Sphingobium yanoikuyae: one gene and its partner. The protein of the gene in region 1 interacts with the protein of each later gene in a pairwise test. Links are inferred from orthologs where the notes say so. Each region holds a gene or a part of one and is shown on either strand. Other genes may lie near its edges. The genes, in order: HH800_RS17605 and HH800_RS21025.

Region 1 (10,028 bases):
ATATGGAGGGCAAGGAAGTCCGCTTCGGCATCGCCGCTTCCGCCCTTTTCTCGGTCGTCACCACGGCGGCAAGCTGCGGCGCGGTCAACGCCATGCATGACAGCTTCACCGCGCTGGGTGGCATGATCCCGCTGTTCAACATCCAGCTGGGCGAAGTCGTGATCGGCGGCGTCGGCGCAGGCATCTACGGCTTCCTGCTGTTTGCCATCCTGGCCGTGTTCGTCGCGGGCCTGATGGTCGGCCGCACGCCGGAATATGTCGGCAAGAAGATCGAGAGCCGCGAAGTCAAGCTGGCCGTGCTCGCCATTGCCGTGCTGCCTTTGATCATCCTGGGCTTCACCGCCATCGCCAGCGTCACCGACGCGGGCCTGGCCGGTCCGCTCAACAAGGGACCGCATGGCTTCAGCGAGATCCTCTACGCCTTCACCAGCGCCGTCGGCAACAATGGCTCGGCCTTTGCCGGCCTGTCGGCCAACAGCCCCTTCTATAACGGGATGCTGGGCGTCGCGATGTGGATCGGCCGCTTCTTCATCATCATTCCCATGCTGGCCATCGCGGGCAGCCTGGCCGCGAAGAAATATACGCCCGAAACCGCCGGCAGCTTCCCCACCACCGGAGCGCTGTGGACCGGTCTGCTGGTCGGCATCGTGCTGATCGTGGGCGGCCTGACCTTCCTGCCCAGCCTCGCCCTTGGCCCCATCGCCGATCATCTCGCGATGATCCGTGGCCAGCTTTTCTAAGGATCCCATGCCATGGCCCGGTCCTCTGACAAATCCGAACAAAAATCGCTCTTCACGGCGGACCTGATCGTCCCGGCTTGTCGAGACGCCTTCCGCAAACTCAATCCCAAGGAACTGATCCGCAACCCGGTGATGTTCACCACCGCGATCGTCGCGGTCCTGCTGACCGTCCTGCTCCTTGTCGGGCAGGACAGCCTGGCCGTCGGCTTCAAGCTGCAACTGGTGATCTGGCTCTGGCTCACGGTCCTCTTCGGCACCTTTGCCGAGGCGCTGGCAGAAGGCCGCGGCAAGGCGCAGGCCGCCTCGCTGCGCGCGACCAAGGCGGACCTGACCGCCAAGCGGCTGAAGGGCCATGGCGAAAGCTATGAAAATGTCGCCGCCAGCGCGCTGAAGCTGGGCGACGTAGTGCTGGTCCAGACCGGCGATCTGATCCCGTCCGATGGCGAAGTCGTCTCCGGCGTCGCCTCCGTCAACGAAGCGGCCATTACCGGCGAATCCGCGCCGGTGATCCGCGAGGCGGGCGGCGACCGTTCGGCCGTGACGGCGGGCACCCGCGTCATTTCCGACGAGATCCGCGTCCGCGTCACCGTCAATCCCGGCCAAGGCTTTCTCGATCGCATGATCGCGCTGGTCGAGGGTGCGGAGCGGCAGAAGACGCCGAACGAGATCGCCCTCACCCTGTTGCTGGTCGGCCTGACCATCATCTTCCTGATCGCGGTCGGCACCATCCCCAGCTTCGCCAGCTATGCCGGCGGCGCCATTCCGGTGGCGATCCTGGCGGCGCTGCTGATTACCCTGATCCCGACCACCATCGCCGCCCTTCTGTCGGCGATCGGCATTGCCGGCATGGACCGTCTGGTGCGCTTCAATGTGCTCGCCAAGTCGGGCCGCGCGGTCGAGGCGGCGGGCGACATCGACGTGCTGCTGCTGGACAAGACCGGCACCATCACCGTGGGTGATCGCCAGGCGACCGAATTCCGTCCGGTTGGCGGTGCCACCCCGGCCCAGCTCGCACAAGCCGCGCTGCTCGCCAGCCTGGCCGACGAGACGCCCGAGGGCCGTTCGATCGTGCTGCTGGCCCGCGAAGGCTTCAACCAGTCGGTAGACGCCCTGCCCGCCAATGCGGAGATCATTCCCTTCACCGCCCAGACCCGGATTTCCGGCGTCATCCTCGACGGATCGACGATCCAGAAGGGGGCGGTGGATTCGGTGCTGAAGGCCAATCCGGGCCTGGGTTCCACCCCGGTCGCCAACGAACTGCGCCGCATCACCGACGAGATCGCCCGTGCCGGCGGCACCCCGCTGGCGGTGGCCAAGGACGGCAAGCTGCTGGGCGCGATCTTCCTCAAGGACATCGTCAAGGCCGGCATCCGGGAACGGTTCGGCGAACTGCGCCAGATGGGCATCCGCACTGTGATGATCACCGGCGACAACCCGCTGACCGCCGCCAGCATCGCGGCCGAGGCCGGGGTCGACGACTTCCTGGCGCAGGCAACGCCGGAAGACAAGCTGGCCCTGATCCGCAAGGAACAGCAAGGCGGTCGCCTGGTCGCGATGTGCGGCGACGGCACCAACGACGCCCCTGCCCTGGCGCAGGCCGATGTCGGCGTCGCCATGAACACCGGGACCCAGGCTGCCCGCGAAGCCGGCAACATGGTCGACCTGGACAGCGATCCGACCAAGCTGATCGAGGTGGTGGGTCTGGGCAAGCAGCTGCTGATGACGCGCGGCGCGCTCACGACCTTCTCGGTCGCCAATGACGTGGCCAAATATTTCGCGATCATCCCGGCCATGTTCGTGGCGCTCTATCCGGGCCTTGGCATCCTCAACGTCATGGGGCTGGCCACGCCGGAAAGCGCGATCCTGTCGGCGATCATCTTCAACGCGCTGATCATTCCCTGTCTGGTGCCGCTGGCGCTCAAGGGCGTGACCTATCGCCCGATCGGCGCCGGTCCGCTGCTGGCCCGCAACCTCGCAATCTATGGCCTGGGTGGCCTGATCGCGCCGTTTGCCGGGATCAAGCTGATCGACCTTGCCGTCAACGGCCTCGGCCTCGCCTGAGGAAGGACAAAGTCATGTTTACCGATTTCAAATCCGCTTTGCGTCCGGCCCTGACCATGACGCTGCTCTTCGCCCTGCTGCTGGGCATTGCCTATCCGCTGGCGCTGACCGGCATCGGCCAGGCGGTGTTCCCGTCCCAGGCCAATGGCAGCCTGGTCGAGGACCAGGGCAAGGTCGTCGGCTCGACCATCATCGGTCAGGCCTTCACCTCGGACATCTATTTCCACAGCCGTCCGTCGGCGGCGGGCAAGGGCTATGACGGCCTTGCCTCCTCCGGCTCCAACTATGGTCCGACCAGCCAGGCGCTGGCCGACCGCGTCAAGACCGACGTCGAGACTCTTCAAGCTGCTACACCTGGTCGTTTTGTTCCGTCCGATCTGGTGACCACCTCTGCCTCGGGGCTTGACCCCCATATCAGCCCCGAGGCAGCTTTTTATCAGGTCGATCGCGTCGCCGCCGCGCGCGGGATCGATGCGGCGCGCGTCCGCAGCCTGGTGGAAAAGAGCGTCGAGCAGCCCCTGCTGGGCTTCATCGGCGAACCCCGCGTCAATCTGTTCGATCTCAATCGACGGCTGGATGCAATTGACGCTAAACGGACCAAGTGAACGAACAGCATCGCCCTGATCCAGAAGCCTTCCTGCGCGCAGCTGCGCAGGAAGGCCGTGGCCGCCTGAAGGTCTTTCTCGGCGCCGCGCCGGGGGTGGGCAAGACATGGGAGATGCTGACCGAAGGACGGCAGCGGCGCGAGGCAGGCGTCGATGTCGTCGTCGGCGTGGTGGAGACCCATGGCCGGCGCGAGACCGAAGCGCTGGTCCATGGCCATGAGATCATCCCCCGCCGCACCGTCGACCATCAGGGCCACAGCCTGGGCGAGATGGACATCGACGCGATCCTGGCGCGCCATCCGCAGCTGGCGCTGGTCGACGAGTTGGCGCACAGCAATGCGCCGGGCAGTCGCCACCCCAAACGCTATCAGGATGTCGAGGAACTGCTGGCCGCCGGCATCGACGTCTATTCGACGATCAACATCCAGCATGTCGAAAGCCTCAACGACGTCGTCGCCTCCTTCACCCGCGTCCGCGTGCGGGAAACGGTGCCCGATTCGATCCTGGAACATGCCGAGATCGAAGTGGTGGACATTCCGCCCGACGAGCTGATCGAGCGGCTGAAGGACGGCAAGGTCTATATCCCGCAGGAAGCCAGCCGCGCCCTCAACCATTTCTTTTCCAAGTCGAACCTGACCGCACTGCGCGAACTGGCGCTGCGCCGCGCCGCCCAGGCGGTCGATGCCCAGATGCTCGACTATGTCCGCGCCCATGCGCTGGCGGGCAGCTTCGCCGCCGGCGAACGGGTGATCGTGGCGGTGAGCGAACAGCCCAGCGCCGCCGGCCTGGTCCGCTCCGCCAAGCGGCTGGCCGATGCGCTCCGCGCGCCCTGGACCGCCATCCATATCGAAACGCCGCGCGGGCCGCAGCTGTCCGACGAGGACCGGCAGCGTCTGGCCGATACGCTTGCCCTTGCCTCGCGCCTGGGCGCCGAAACCGCGTCCATCCCGGCCCCCAGCGTCGCCGACGGGCTGCGCAGTTTCGCCGCCGACGCGCGCGCGACCCAGATCGTGATCGGCAAGTCGGCGCGCAGCTGGTGGTTCGAATTGCGCCATGGGTCGGTGGTCGACCGGCTGGTGCGCGACATCGGCCCGGTCGCCGTCCATGTCATGCCCGGCGAGGAAAGCGCGCCGCGCCCGCGCACCGCCAGCAGCGGCCATTGGGGCGACCCGATCGGCTATGTCTGGTCGATGCTGGCGGTGATCGGCATGACCCTGCTCGGCCGGCTGGTGCTGGAGGTGATCGACCTCGGCAATATCGCCCTTCTCTATCTGGTGCCGGTGATGTTCGCCGCAGCCAGCCATGGCCTGCGCACCGGCCTTGCCACCGGCCTGGCCTCCAGCCTTGCCTATAATTTCTTCTTCCTGCCGCCGACCGGAACGCTGACCGTCAGCAATCCGGAAAATGTCATTTCGATCCTCGTCTTCCTGGGGGTGGCGGTGGTGACCAGCCAGTTTGCCGCGCGGATGCACGCCCAGTCGGTGCTGGCCCAATCCAGCGCCCGGCAGAATGCGACGCTGGCCGGCTTCTCGCGCCAACTCACCGCCTCGCCCAGCCTGGAGGAAATCCGCCACGCCATCTGCGCCGAGATCGCCCGGCTGTTCGACGTCCGCACCGTACTGATGATTCCGTCGGACGAAGGGCCGCAATTGCGCGCCGCCTATCCGCCCGAGGACCGGCTGGACGAGATCGAGCGCGCCGCCGCACGTTGGGCGATGGAACATGGCGAGCCGGCCGGGCGCGGCTCCTCCACCCTCACCGCGTCGGACTGGCTGTTCCTGCCGGTGACCGCCAAGGACGCGGTGCTGGCCGTGATCGGTCTGGCCCGCGAGGATGCTGGCGAACCGGTCCGATCCGATCAGTTCCCGCTGCTGATGAGCCTGATCGACCAGGCCGCGATCGCGCTCGACCGCATGGCGCTGGAGGAAGCGATGCTCGAAGCCGGGCAGATTCGCGAGCGCGACCGGCTGCGCTCCGCCCTGCTCTCCTCGGTCAGCCATGATTTGCGGACGCCGCTCACCACCATCATCTCGGCCACGCGCGAGCTGCGCACCCATCCCTCGCCCGAGCTGATCGATACGCTGGATGGCGAGGCCCAGCGCCTGTCCCGCTTCGTCGCCAATCTGCTCGACATGGCGCGGGTGGAGGCCGGCGCACTGCCGATGCGGGCGGAGGCGACCGACCTGTTCGATGCGGTCGCCAGCGCCGCCCATGACAGCCGCAGCGCGCTGGCCGATCGCCAGCTCGACGTGCAGATCCCGCCCGACATCCCGCTGGTCCGGGTCGACCCGGTGCTGCTGCACCACATCCTCATCAACCTGCTCGACAATGCCGGCCGCTATGGCGATCCCGGCACGCCCGTGACCGTGCGTAGCCTGCGCGAACCCGACGCCATCAGCCTGTCGGTGATCGATCAGGGGCCGGGCATCCCCGCCGGCATGGAAGCGCGGGTGTTCGACACCTTCACCCGGCTGGAAGGCTCCGACCGGTCAAAGACCGGCACCGGCCTTGGCCTCGCCATCGTCAAGGCCTTTGCCGAGGCGATGGGGCTTACCGTATCGGCGCGCACCGTTACCGACCCGCCCGGCGCCTGTTTCACCCTGCATATTCCCCAATCCCTCATCCTCACCGACATCATGGAAAAGGACATCGCATGAAGCCGCGCCACAGCCTGCTGATCGTCGACGACGAACCGCAGATCCGCCGGCTGATCCAGGCCGCTCTCGCCCGCGCAGACTATGCCACGATCGAGGCGCAGAGTGCGCGCGAGGCACTGGACAAGCTGCGCAGCGAGCGGCCCGACATCACCCTGCTGGACCTGGGCCTGCCCGATCGCGACGGGCTGGAACTGGTGCCGATCATCAAGAAGGAAAGCGACACGACCCTCATCATCGTGTCGGCGCGCGACGCCACCGATGAGAAGGTCGCCGCGCTGGACCTGGGCGCCGACGATTATCTGACCAAGCCGTTCGACACCGACGAACTGCTTGCCCGCGTGCGGGTGGCGCTGCGCAACCGGATGACGCGCGACGGCGGATCGACCAAGGTGACGGCCGGCGACCTGACCATCGATCTGGTCGCCCATATCGTCACGAAGGGCGGGGTCGAAGTGCATCTGACGCCCAAGGAATATGGCGTACTGGAGCAGCTGGCACGCTTCCCCGGCCGGGTCATCACCCACAAGCAGATCATGGACCATGTCTGGCCCAACGAACATGCCCATCATGTCGAATATCTGCGTGTGCTGGTGCGCGGCCTGCGCCAGAAGCTGGAGGCCGACCCGCAGCGCCCCCAGATCATCAGCAACGAACTGGGGATCGGCTACCGCCTGAAACAGGGCGCGGACTGACATCAAAATAGAGCCTGATTCACGCCATCGGTGAAAGCGCGGAACGCTTTCGCCTCAGACGATCAGGCTCTAGATCTCGATCTGCGACCCCAGCTCGACCACGCGGTTGGTCGGCAGGTTGAAGAAGGCCATCGGGCTTTCGGCATTGCGGATCATCCAGGCGAACAGCTTTTCGCGCCACATCGCCATGCCCGGCCGTTCCGACGGAATCAGCGTCTGGCGGCTGAGGAAATAGCTCGTGTCCTTGACGCTGATCGGCCCGCCACAGTCGTGGACCGACTTCATCGCCGCCGGTATATCCACATCCTCCATGAAGCCATGGCGCAGGATCAGCCGGTAGAAGCCCGATCCATGATCCTCCACCGTCGTGCGCCCCTGCAGCGGCAGATGCGGCACGCCCTGGGTGCGCACGGTCAGGATGATGACCCGTTCGTGCAGCACCTTGTTATGCTTCACATTGTGCAGCAGTGCCGGCGGCACGCCGTCGGTGGTGGAGGAGAGGAAGATCGCCGTTCCCGGCACGCGCTTGAGCGAGGCCAGCGTCGATCGCACGAACAGGTCCAGCTCCATCGCCCCTTCGCGCAGATAATGGCGCATGATCCGCCGCCCGGTCGCCCAGGTGGTCAGCACGGTGAACACCACTGCCGCAACCAGCAGCGGGAACCATCCGCCATCGGGGATCTTGGTCACGTTCGACGCGAAATAGGCGCCGTCGATGACCAGGAACAGGCCGGTGACGCCCGCCGCCGCCGGCAGCGGCCAGCGCCATACGCTGAAGGTCAGCACGCCCAGCATGCAGGCGGTGATGACCATCGTGCCGGTCACTGCGATGCCATAGGCGGCCGCCAAATTGCTGCTGTTGCCAAAGCCCAGCACCAGCAGGATGACGAAGATCAGCAGCAGCCAGTTGATGAGCGGCACATAGATCTGTCCTGCCGCCGAGGCGCTGGTGTGCAGGATGCGCAGGCGCGGCAGGAAGCCCAGCTGCACCGCCTGCTGTGTGACGGAGAAGGCGCCCGAGATCACCGCCTGGCTGGCGATGATCGTCGCCATGGTGGCTAGGATCACCAGCGGCAGACGTGCCCAGTCCGGCGCCATCAGGAAGAAGGGATTTTGCGCCGCCGCCGGATTGTCGAGCAGCAGCGCCCCCTGCCCCAGATAGTTGAGCATCAGGCAGGGAAAGGCGGCATAGAGCCAGGCGATGCTGATCGCCTTGCGCCCGAAATGGCCCATGTCGGCATAGAGCGCCTCCGCCCCCGTCACCGCCAGCACCACCGAGCCGAGCGCCAGGAAGGCGAGCTTGGGGTCGATCGCGAAGAAGCGAATCGCCCAGAGCGGATTGACGATGCCGATGATTTCGGGGTGCTGCACGATATTGGCAATGCCGAGCGCGGCGAGCGTGATGAAATAGATCGCCATGATCGGGCCAAAGGCCATGCCGACCATCGCCGTGCCGAAGCGCTGGATCAGGAACAGCGCAATCAGGATGACGATCGCGATCGGCAGCACCATATCCGCCAGGCTCGCCTGCACAATGGTCAGGCCCTCGACCGCCGACAGCACCGAAATGGCCGGCGTGATGATCGCGTCACCATAGAAGAGCGCGGTCGCCAGCACCCCCAGCATCGCGATCGCCGGGGTCCAGCGTGTCTCGCCCAGCCGCCGGCCGATCAGCGCCAGCAGCGCCATGCTGCCGCCTTCGCCATCATTGTCGGCGCGCATAACGATGAACACATATTTGACGGTGACGATCAGCGTCATCGTCCAGAAGATCAGCGATAGGACGCCATAGATATGCAGCGGATCGACCGCCAGCGGGTGATGGCCGACGAAGCTTTCCTTGAGCGCATAGAGCGGCGAGGTGCCGATGTCGCCGAACACCACGCCCAGCGCACCGAGCGCAAGCGCAGCCGGTCGGCCGTGCGGCGTGCGATCCTGGCCTGCGGCCGGATCCCCCTGTTCAGTCATCTATGAGTGCCCTTCGTCTTTCTATCGGGCCGCCATGCCATGAAAGGCCATTTGAAAACCATAGGGGTCTGCCCTCCCCGGCATAGGATTCGCATATGATTCCGGCCCAGGCGGCCCGCAGCTGCTTCAAATGCTATGAAATCCCTACGCAATCTGCCGGTTCCCTGTCTCGCATCCCTATGCCCGTCCGCTTAATTGCGATGCCGCCGCAACGGAGGCGGCACGTGATGCATAATTGGCGTCCCCGCTGGACCTTGAAGATCGGCCTGCGCCTGCTCGGCCTCGCCTTGCTGGCCACGCTCTGGCCCGAAGGGCGCGCCCTGGCTGCGCTCGCCCATGGCCATCCAGCGGTCACCATCGGCCAATTGTCGCTCGCCGCGCTGGCCTTTCTTTGTGCCAGCGGCGGGATGGCGCTGCTGTTGATGGGGCCCGACCTGTGGAAGCCGGTGCGCCTGGCCGATCGCTGGACCGCGCGATAAGGTTCATGACCAAGATTTCATGATGGGATCATCCGGCGGGAAGCCGGGCCGGCCTATTGCCGCGTCATCGTCGCAGAGGAGTAGCGACGCGCGGACCACAGGCCATGACCAGACCCATTTTCTTCGATCCCACCGGCCGGCGCGGCATCTGGGCGCGGCGTGCCCTCGCCGCCCTGCTGTGCGCCATCATCGCCGCCACCATCGCCTTTGCGACGACGCTGATCGCCGTCCCGTCGGAAGGCGATCTGGCGCTGCCTTTGCCCCAGCCACGCGCCGCGCATCTGACCGGCATGTCGCGGCTGCGCCATGACCTGTCCAAATGGCTGCCGCGCTGGCCCGGCCATGTCGCACAGGCCCGTCCGCTCAATGTCGGCTTCTATGTCCCCGATGACGAAAGCAGCATCGCCTCGCTGCGCCGTCATGTCGGCCAGCTCGACTGGGTCGTGCCCGCCCTCGTAACCGTGCCGGGCGACGATCCCACGCCCCGATTCCATGCCGACCCGCGCCTCGACCAGATGATCGCCAGTATGGGCCGACCGCCCAAGCTGCTGCCGATGGTCCAGAATCTGGATGCCCATGGCTGGAACGGCGCCGGCACCGCCCGCCTGCTCGCCAATCCGGCCGCCAGCCGCCAGCTCGCCCAGCGGCTCGCCGCCTCGGTCGCGGCGCATCATGATGCCGGGCTGGTGATGGACTTTGAATCGCTGCCGTCCGGCGCGCTGCCCGCCTATCTCCACTTCCTGCGTCAGTTGCGCAGCGACCTGCCCGCCCGCGCCAAGCTGGCGGTGACCGCCCCCGCCGGCGAGGAATGGCCGCTCGCCCGCCT
Region 2 (5,280 bases), 700 kb from region 1 along the record:
ATCCGGCGATCGGCTGGTCGAAATCGGGTGCATAGAGCTTATCAATCGCGTGCCGACCGGCCGCACCTTCCACGCTTATTATAATCCACAGCGCGACATGCCCTCCGCCGCCGAGGCGGTGCATGGCCTGTCGAGCCAGTTCCTGTCGGACAAGCCGTTGTTCCGCGAGGGCGTGGCTGAACTGATGGATTTTCTGGAGGACAGCCCGCTGGTCGCGCACAATGCGCGCTTCGACTTCGGATTCCTCAATCACGAATTGAAGCTGTGCGCGCGCGACGCCGTGTCGATGGACCGGATGATCGACACGGTCGCGATTGCCCGCACCCTGCATCCCGGCGCCAAGCACAGCCTGGACGCGCTCTGCACCCGTTACGGCATCGACCGCAGCCATCGCGTCAAGCATGGCGCGCTGCTCGACGCCGAACTGCTGGCGCAGCTCTATGTCGAATTGACCGGCGGCCGTCAGATCGGCCTGGGTCTTGCACAGGAGGAAGAGAAAGAGATCGTCAGGGTGGAACTGACGGAAACCGCCGTTGTTCGCCCTGTTCGTCCCGCGCGCGTCTTCACGGCGAGCGCGGAGGAGCTGGAGAGGCATGCCGCTTTCGTCGCGAAGCTGGATAAGCCGCTCTGGCTCGAGGAGGCGCCGCCGGCCTGAACCTGCCGGCGTTTGCCACGTGCCAACCGGGCCGCTGATCCGGCGTCCCGGCAAGAATAAGGAGAAGGCATATGGATATCCGTGTTTCCGGGCATCAGGTCGAGACGGGCGAAGCGCTCAAGCAGCACGTCAGCGACCGGCTGGAAGCGATAGCCGAGAAATATTTCTCCCGCACGATTTCCGCCCAGGTGACCTTCCGACCGGCCCCGCATGGCGCCTTCCATTGTGATATCGTCTGCCATGTGATGACCGGCCTGATCCTGAAGGGCGCCGGCGAGGCGCAGGAGGCGCATCCCGCCTTCGACCAGGCATCGGACCGGATCGAGAAGCAGCTGCGCCGCTATATGCGCCGCCTGAAGGATCGCAGCATCCAGGCCGCCGCTGCCGAGGCGCAGCGCGCCAATGGCTATAGCGTCGATGATATCGACGGCGCGGGCTATACCATCTTCGCCGGTGCCGCCGACGAGGAGGCCGAAGTGGCCGATGCTCCCCTGATCGTCGCCGAAACGCGGGTCGATATTCCCGAGGCCAGCGTGTCCGACGCGGTGATGATGCTGGACCTGCGCAACACCAATGCGCTGCTGTTCCTCAATGCCGGGACGTCGGCCTATAATATGGTCTATCGCCGTCAGGACGGCACGATCGGTTGGGTCGAGCCGCGCGGCTGACCCCCTGCCAAGCCGGGCCGCCTGTTGACCTCCGGGTGCAGGCGGCCTATGGGGCCGGGCTTTAGTTTCTCCGAGCAACGCGCATTTTTTTCGACAGGCTGGGCGCGCCTCGGCTGCCCCCGGAAGTAAAATGGTGCATTTCAACGATATTGTCTCGCCGGACGCGCTGGCCACCGAGGTGACGGTGAACGGCAAGAAGATGCTGTTCCAGAAGATCGCGGCTCTGGCGGCGCAATCCTATGGCGTCGATGCCGAAGCGGCCGCCGACGCGCTGCTGGAGCGCGAGCGTCTGGGCTCCACCGGCTTCGGTGGCGGCGTTGCCATTCCTCATGCCAAGCTGCCGGGCCTCGACCGCATGTGCGGCGTGGTCGTGCTGCTCGATCCGCCGGCGCCGTTCGACGCGGTCGATGATGCGCCGGTCGATGTCGTGTTCGCGCTGCTTTCGCCGCAGGACAGCGGTGCCGAGCATTTGAAGACGCTGGCGCGTGTATCGCGCTATCTGCGCGATGAGGCGCAGGTGACGCGCCTGCGCGGTGCCAAGTCGGCCGAGGCGCTGCACGCGCTGCTGGCCGGTGGTGAGGCGCGTGACGCCGCCTGAGGCCGCCGCGCTTGCCAGTGGCGAGGCGGCGCATTTTCGCGCGCTGGAGCATCTCTATAACAGCGCGCCGATCAACGACCTGTTCCTGTCGAACCTGCGCGTGCCGGAACCCGGCCGGTCGGTGATCGATTTCGAGGTCGACGAGCGGCATTTCCATGCCGCCGGCGCGGTGCATGGCACCGTCTATTTCAAGATGCTGGACGATGCGGCCTTCTATGCCGCCAACAGCCTGGTCAGCGATCGTTTCCTGCTGACCACTGCCTTCAACCTGCTGTTTACCCGGCCGATCGGCCCCGGAAAGCTGCGCGCCGAGGGACGTTGGATCAGCGGCAAGCGCCGCGTCTATGTCGCCGAGGCGAGCATTCTCGATTCGGACGGGGAAGAAGTGGGCCGGGGCACCGGCACCTTCATGCGATCGCAGATTCCGCTGTCATCGCTGCCGGGATATCATGGCTGAGGAGAGTCCGGCCGCGCGGCTGACCAGCGCGATGCTGGTCGGCGCGCTGGTGAAGCGGGTGAATGCCGCCGGCGGTTTTGCCATGATATTGGCCAAGGGCGACGAGATGAGCGGTGTCATCCTGGTCCAGGTGATGGACAAGGGACGGGAATCCGCAATTTTCGAACGGGTATCGAACTTTCGCGGCGGCCATGCATTGATGCGCTGTGGACCCCCTGCGGAAGAGGGGCCGGAGGCGTTCGCCGCCTATGCCGAACGCCGACGCAGATCGGACCCCGACCTGTGGCTGGTCGAGCTTGATATCGCGGATGCGGAACGGTTCGCCGCTGAAACGATCTGCTGATCGTTGACTCCTTGCACGCGCGCGGGCAATGGCGGCCGACGCTGAACGCGCAGGTTGCCTGCATTCGTCCATGGGGGGCGGGCCGGTAAACACGCAGACGGGGGGCGGCCGAACGTCACAGAATATCGGTTACAATCGACGTTTCTGGCCAATAACCGCACGATTTTGAGCAATAATGAGTTTTCGTCTGAAGGCCGCGATCATCGCGGCATTTACGCTGTCGGCCGCTGCGGCTATTACGGCGTCGGACATGTCGAGCGCCAGCGAGGCCTCCCTGTCCACGGTTTCTCTTCCGGAAACCGCTGCGCTGACTAGCGCACCCACGGCCGGCACCAAGCCCGCCGTCGTTTTCGCTGCGCCGCAGGAAGTCGCGCAGTCGCTGGATTCCGGCCCCAAGGCTGGCAGCAATTTTTCGACCGATATCGAGTCCAAGGCCGAGACCCTGGCAGCCCTGGTTGATGCGCAAGGCGCTCCCGAGGATGTCGAAGGCGACATGAAGTGCCTGGCCGGTGCGGTCTATTTCGAATCCAAGGGTGAAACGCTGGAGGGCCAGCTGGCCGTTGCCCGCGTCATCATCAACCGCGCCAAGTCGGGCCGCTTCGCCAGCAGCCTGTGCGGCGTCATCTATCAGCCGAGCCAGTTCAGCTTCGTGCGTGGTCACGGCATGCCGCCGATCAACATCGCCAGCGATTCCTGGCGCGAGGCGGTTGCGATCGCGCAGATCGCCCTGGACGACAGCTGGGACAGCCAGGCCGAAGGCGCGCTGTTCTTCCATGCCCGCCGCGTGTCGCCGGGCTGGGGCAAGACCAAGCTGGCGTCGATCGACAATCACGTCTTCTATCGCTGATCCGCGCTCACCGCGCGACAGTGACGCCCTTTTGAAGGCCGGTTCGGACCCCATGTCCGAATCGGTCTTTTCTTTTGTTCCCTTCCTGTTCTAATCTGGTGCCATGACCATCCAAGACGCCGCCCAAGACCTCGATCGCTGTTCACCGCTGACCGACGGGACCGCGCTGGCGGTTGCGCGCGGCACGCTGCGCCTGTTTCATCGCCATGACATGAACGGCATATTGGAAGTGCCGTTACCCAATGGCCGGCGGGCCGACATCATGGCGATCGACAGCGCCGGGCGCCTGACCATCGTCGAGATCAAGTGCAGCCGGGCGGACCTGCTGGGCGACATGAAATGGCCGGATTATTTCGACTATTGCGACCGCTATTTCTGGGCGGTGCCATCGGGCTTCGACACCAGCCTGTTCGACAGCGAGGCGCTGTGGCCGGCCCGCACCGGCCTGATCGTCGCGGACCAATATGATGCCGAACTGGTGCGCGCCGCGCCGTTCGAGCCGCTGGCCGCCGCCCGGCGCAAGGCAGAGACGCTGCGCTTCGCCCGCCGCGCCGCCCGCCGCCTGTCGGCGCTGGCCGACCCGGATTATGCGGCGGAACTGGGCTGGTAAGGGTTAAATAAAAGGGCGGCCTGGCCGCCCTTTTTCATATCAGAAGACCGGACCCTGGACCGGGCCCTTGGGCGTGGCATTGCTGGCCTTGGCGGAATCGAGCGCTTCGACCAGACCCGGCGTGCGGCTGTCGCGCTCGGCATAGTCGCGGGCGGACATGCCGGCGATGGTGTCGCGCTTGTCCGCATTGGCGCCTTGCGCCACGAGCAGGCGGACCAGGCCGATGTCGCGCAGCTGCACCGCGCGGATCAATGCGGTCTCGCCGCTGCCATTGGTCTTGTCGACCTGGGCGCCGCGGGCGAGCAGCAGGCGCACGCCTTCCTCGTACCGGTTCTGCACGGCGAGCAACAGCGGCGTGGTGCCATTATTGTCGGCCAGGTTCGGATTGGCGCCCTTCGACAGCATGAAGTTGAGCCATGTCGTGTCACGGCGGCCGATGACGATGTGCAGCGCGGTTTCGCCGGTGGTGACGTCACGGCTGTTGATGACGGTCGAACCCGGCTTCTGCAGCAGTTCGGTCGCCTTGTCCCCATCGGCGTCCTTCACCGCCTTGAGGAAGTTGTAATTGTTGGAAAACTGGGCCTGGGCCGCAACCGGGGCCATCAGTGCCAGGGTGATGGCGGCAGGCCGCGCCAGAAACAGCCAGGTGGAAAGTCCGCTCTTCATCCCAATCTTCATCGTCGCGCGCCCCGTTCGATTTGCAAATCGGCCCATAGCAAGGCATGGCAGGCGACACCATGAACAAAGCGCTGATCTCGCTCGCCCTGCCGCTTCTGGCCTTGCTGACGGCTTGCCATATGGGGGCTGGTGGCAATGCATCAAGCGGCGAGAGCGAACAGGGCAATCTGGTCGGCGCGCGCATCGGCGCGCCCTTCACCCTGACCGACCAGGACGGCAAGACCGTGCATTGGGACGATTATAAGGGCCAGTATCGGATCGTCTATTTCGGCTACACCTATTGCCCGGATGTCTGCCCGGTCGATCTGCAGCGGATCATGCAGGCGTTCAGCGCCTTCGAGAAGGCAGCGCCCGCCCGCGCCGCGAAGGTGCAGCCGATCTTCATCAGCGTCGACCCGAAGCGGGACACGCCGGCGGTGCTGAA

What was found.
Region 2: the proteins of HH800_RS17605 (region 1) and HH800_RS21025 interact in binary tests that used the Escherichia coli proteins (3 or more experiments, as listed by UniProt). The link is inferred for Sphingobium yanoikuyae from one-to-one orthologs.

The regions. Positions count from the first base shown.
Region 1 is NZ_CP053021.1:3,656,216-3,666,243, forward strand. The notes cover bases 3,003-6,263. They hold HH800_RS17605 (sensor histidine kinase), read left to right. Parts: upstream 3,003-3,402; coding sequence 3,403-6,063; downstream 6,064-6,263. Other genes in these bases: kdpC (potassium-transporting ATPase subunit KdpC), read left to right, coding at 3,003-3,406; HH800_RS17610 (response regulator transcription factor), read left to right, coding at 6,060-6,263. Outside these bases: potassium-transporting ATPase subunit KdpA, read left to right, coding at 1-740; potassium-transporting ATPase subunit KdpB, read left to right, coding at 753-2,801; more of kdpC, read left to right, coding at 2,816-3,002; more of HH800_RS17610, read left to right, coding at 6,264-6,755; HH800_RS17615 (potassium transporter Kup), read right to left, coding at 6,825-8,723; HH800_RS17620 (hypothetical protein), read left to right, coding at 8,951-9,202; HH800_RS17625 (glycosyltransferase), read left to right, coding at 9,307-10,028. UniProt on the Escherichia coli protein: Member of the two-component regulatory system KdpD/KdpE involved in the regulation of the kdp operon. KdpD may function as a membrane-associated protein kinase that phosphorylates KdpE in response to environmental signals.
Region 2 is NZ_CP053021.1:4,353,510-4,358,789, reverse strand. What follows is about bases 285-3,187. They hold HH800_RS21025 (PTS sugar transporter subunit IIA), read left to right. Parts: upstream 285-1,453; coding sequence 1,454-1,921; downstream 1,922-3,187. Other genes in these bases: HH800_RS21010 (cell wall hydrolase), read left to right, coding at 2,897-3,187; HH800_RS21015 (DUF1491 family protein), read left to right, coding at 2,371-2,721; HH800_RS21020 (PaaI family thioesterase), read left to right, coding at 1,908-2,378; hpf (ribosome hibernation-promoting factor, HPF/YfiA family), read left to right, coding at 727-1,323; dnaQ (DNA polymerase III subunit epsilon), read left to right, coding at 285-655. In the rest of the region: more of dnaQ, read left to right, coding at 1-284; more of HH800_RS21010, read left to right, coding at 3,188-3,568; HH800_RS21005 (MmcB family DNA repair protein), read left to right, coding at 3,672-4,178; HH800_RS21000 (ankyrin repeat domain-containing protein), read right to left, coding at 4,218-4,856; HH800_RS20995 (SCO family protein), read left to right, coding at 4,901-5,280. UniProt on the Escherichia coli protein: Seems to have a role in regulating nitrogen assimilation.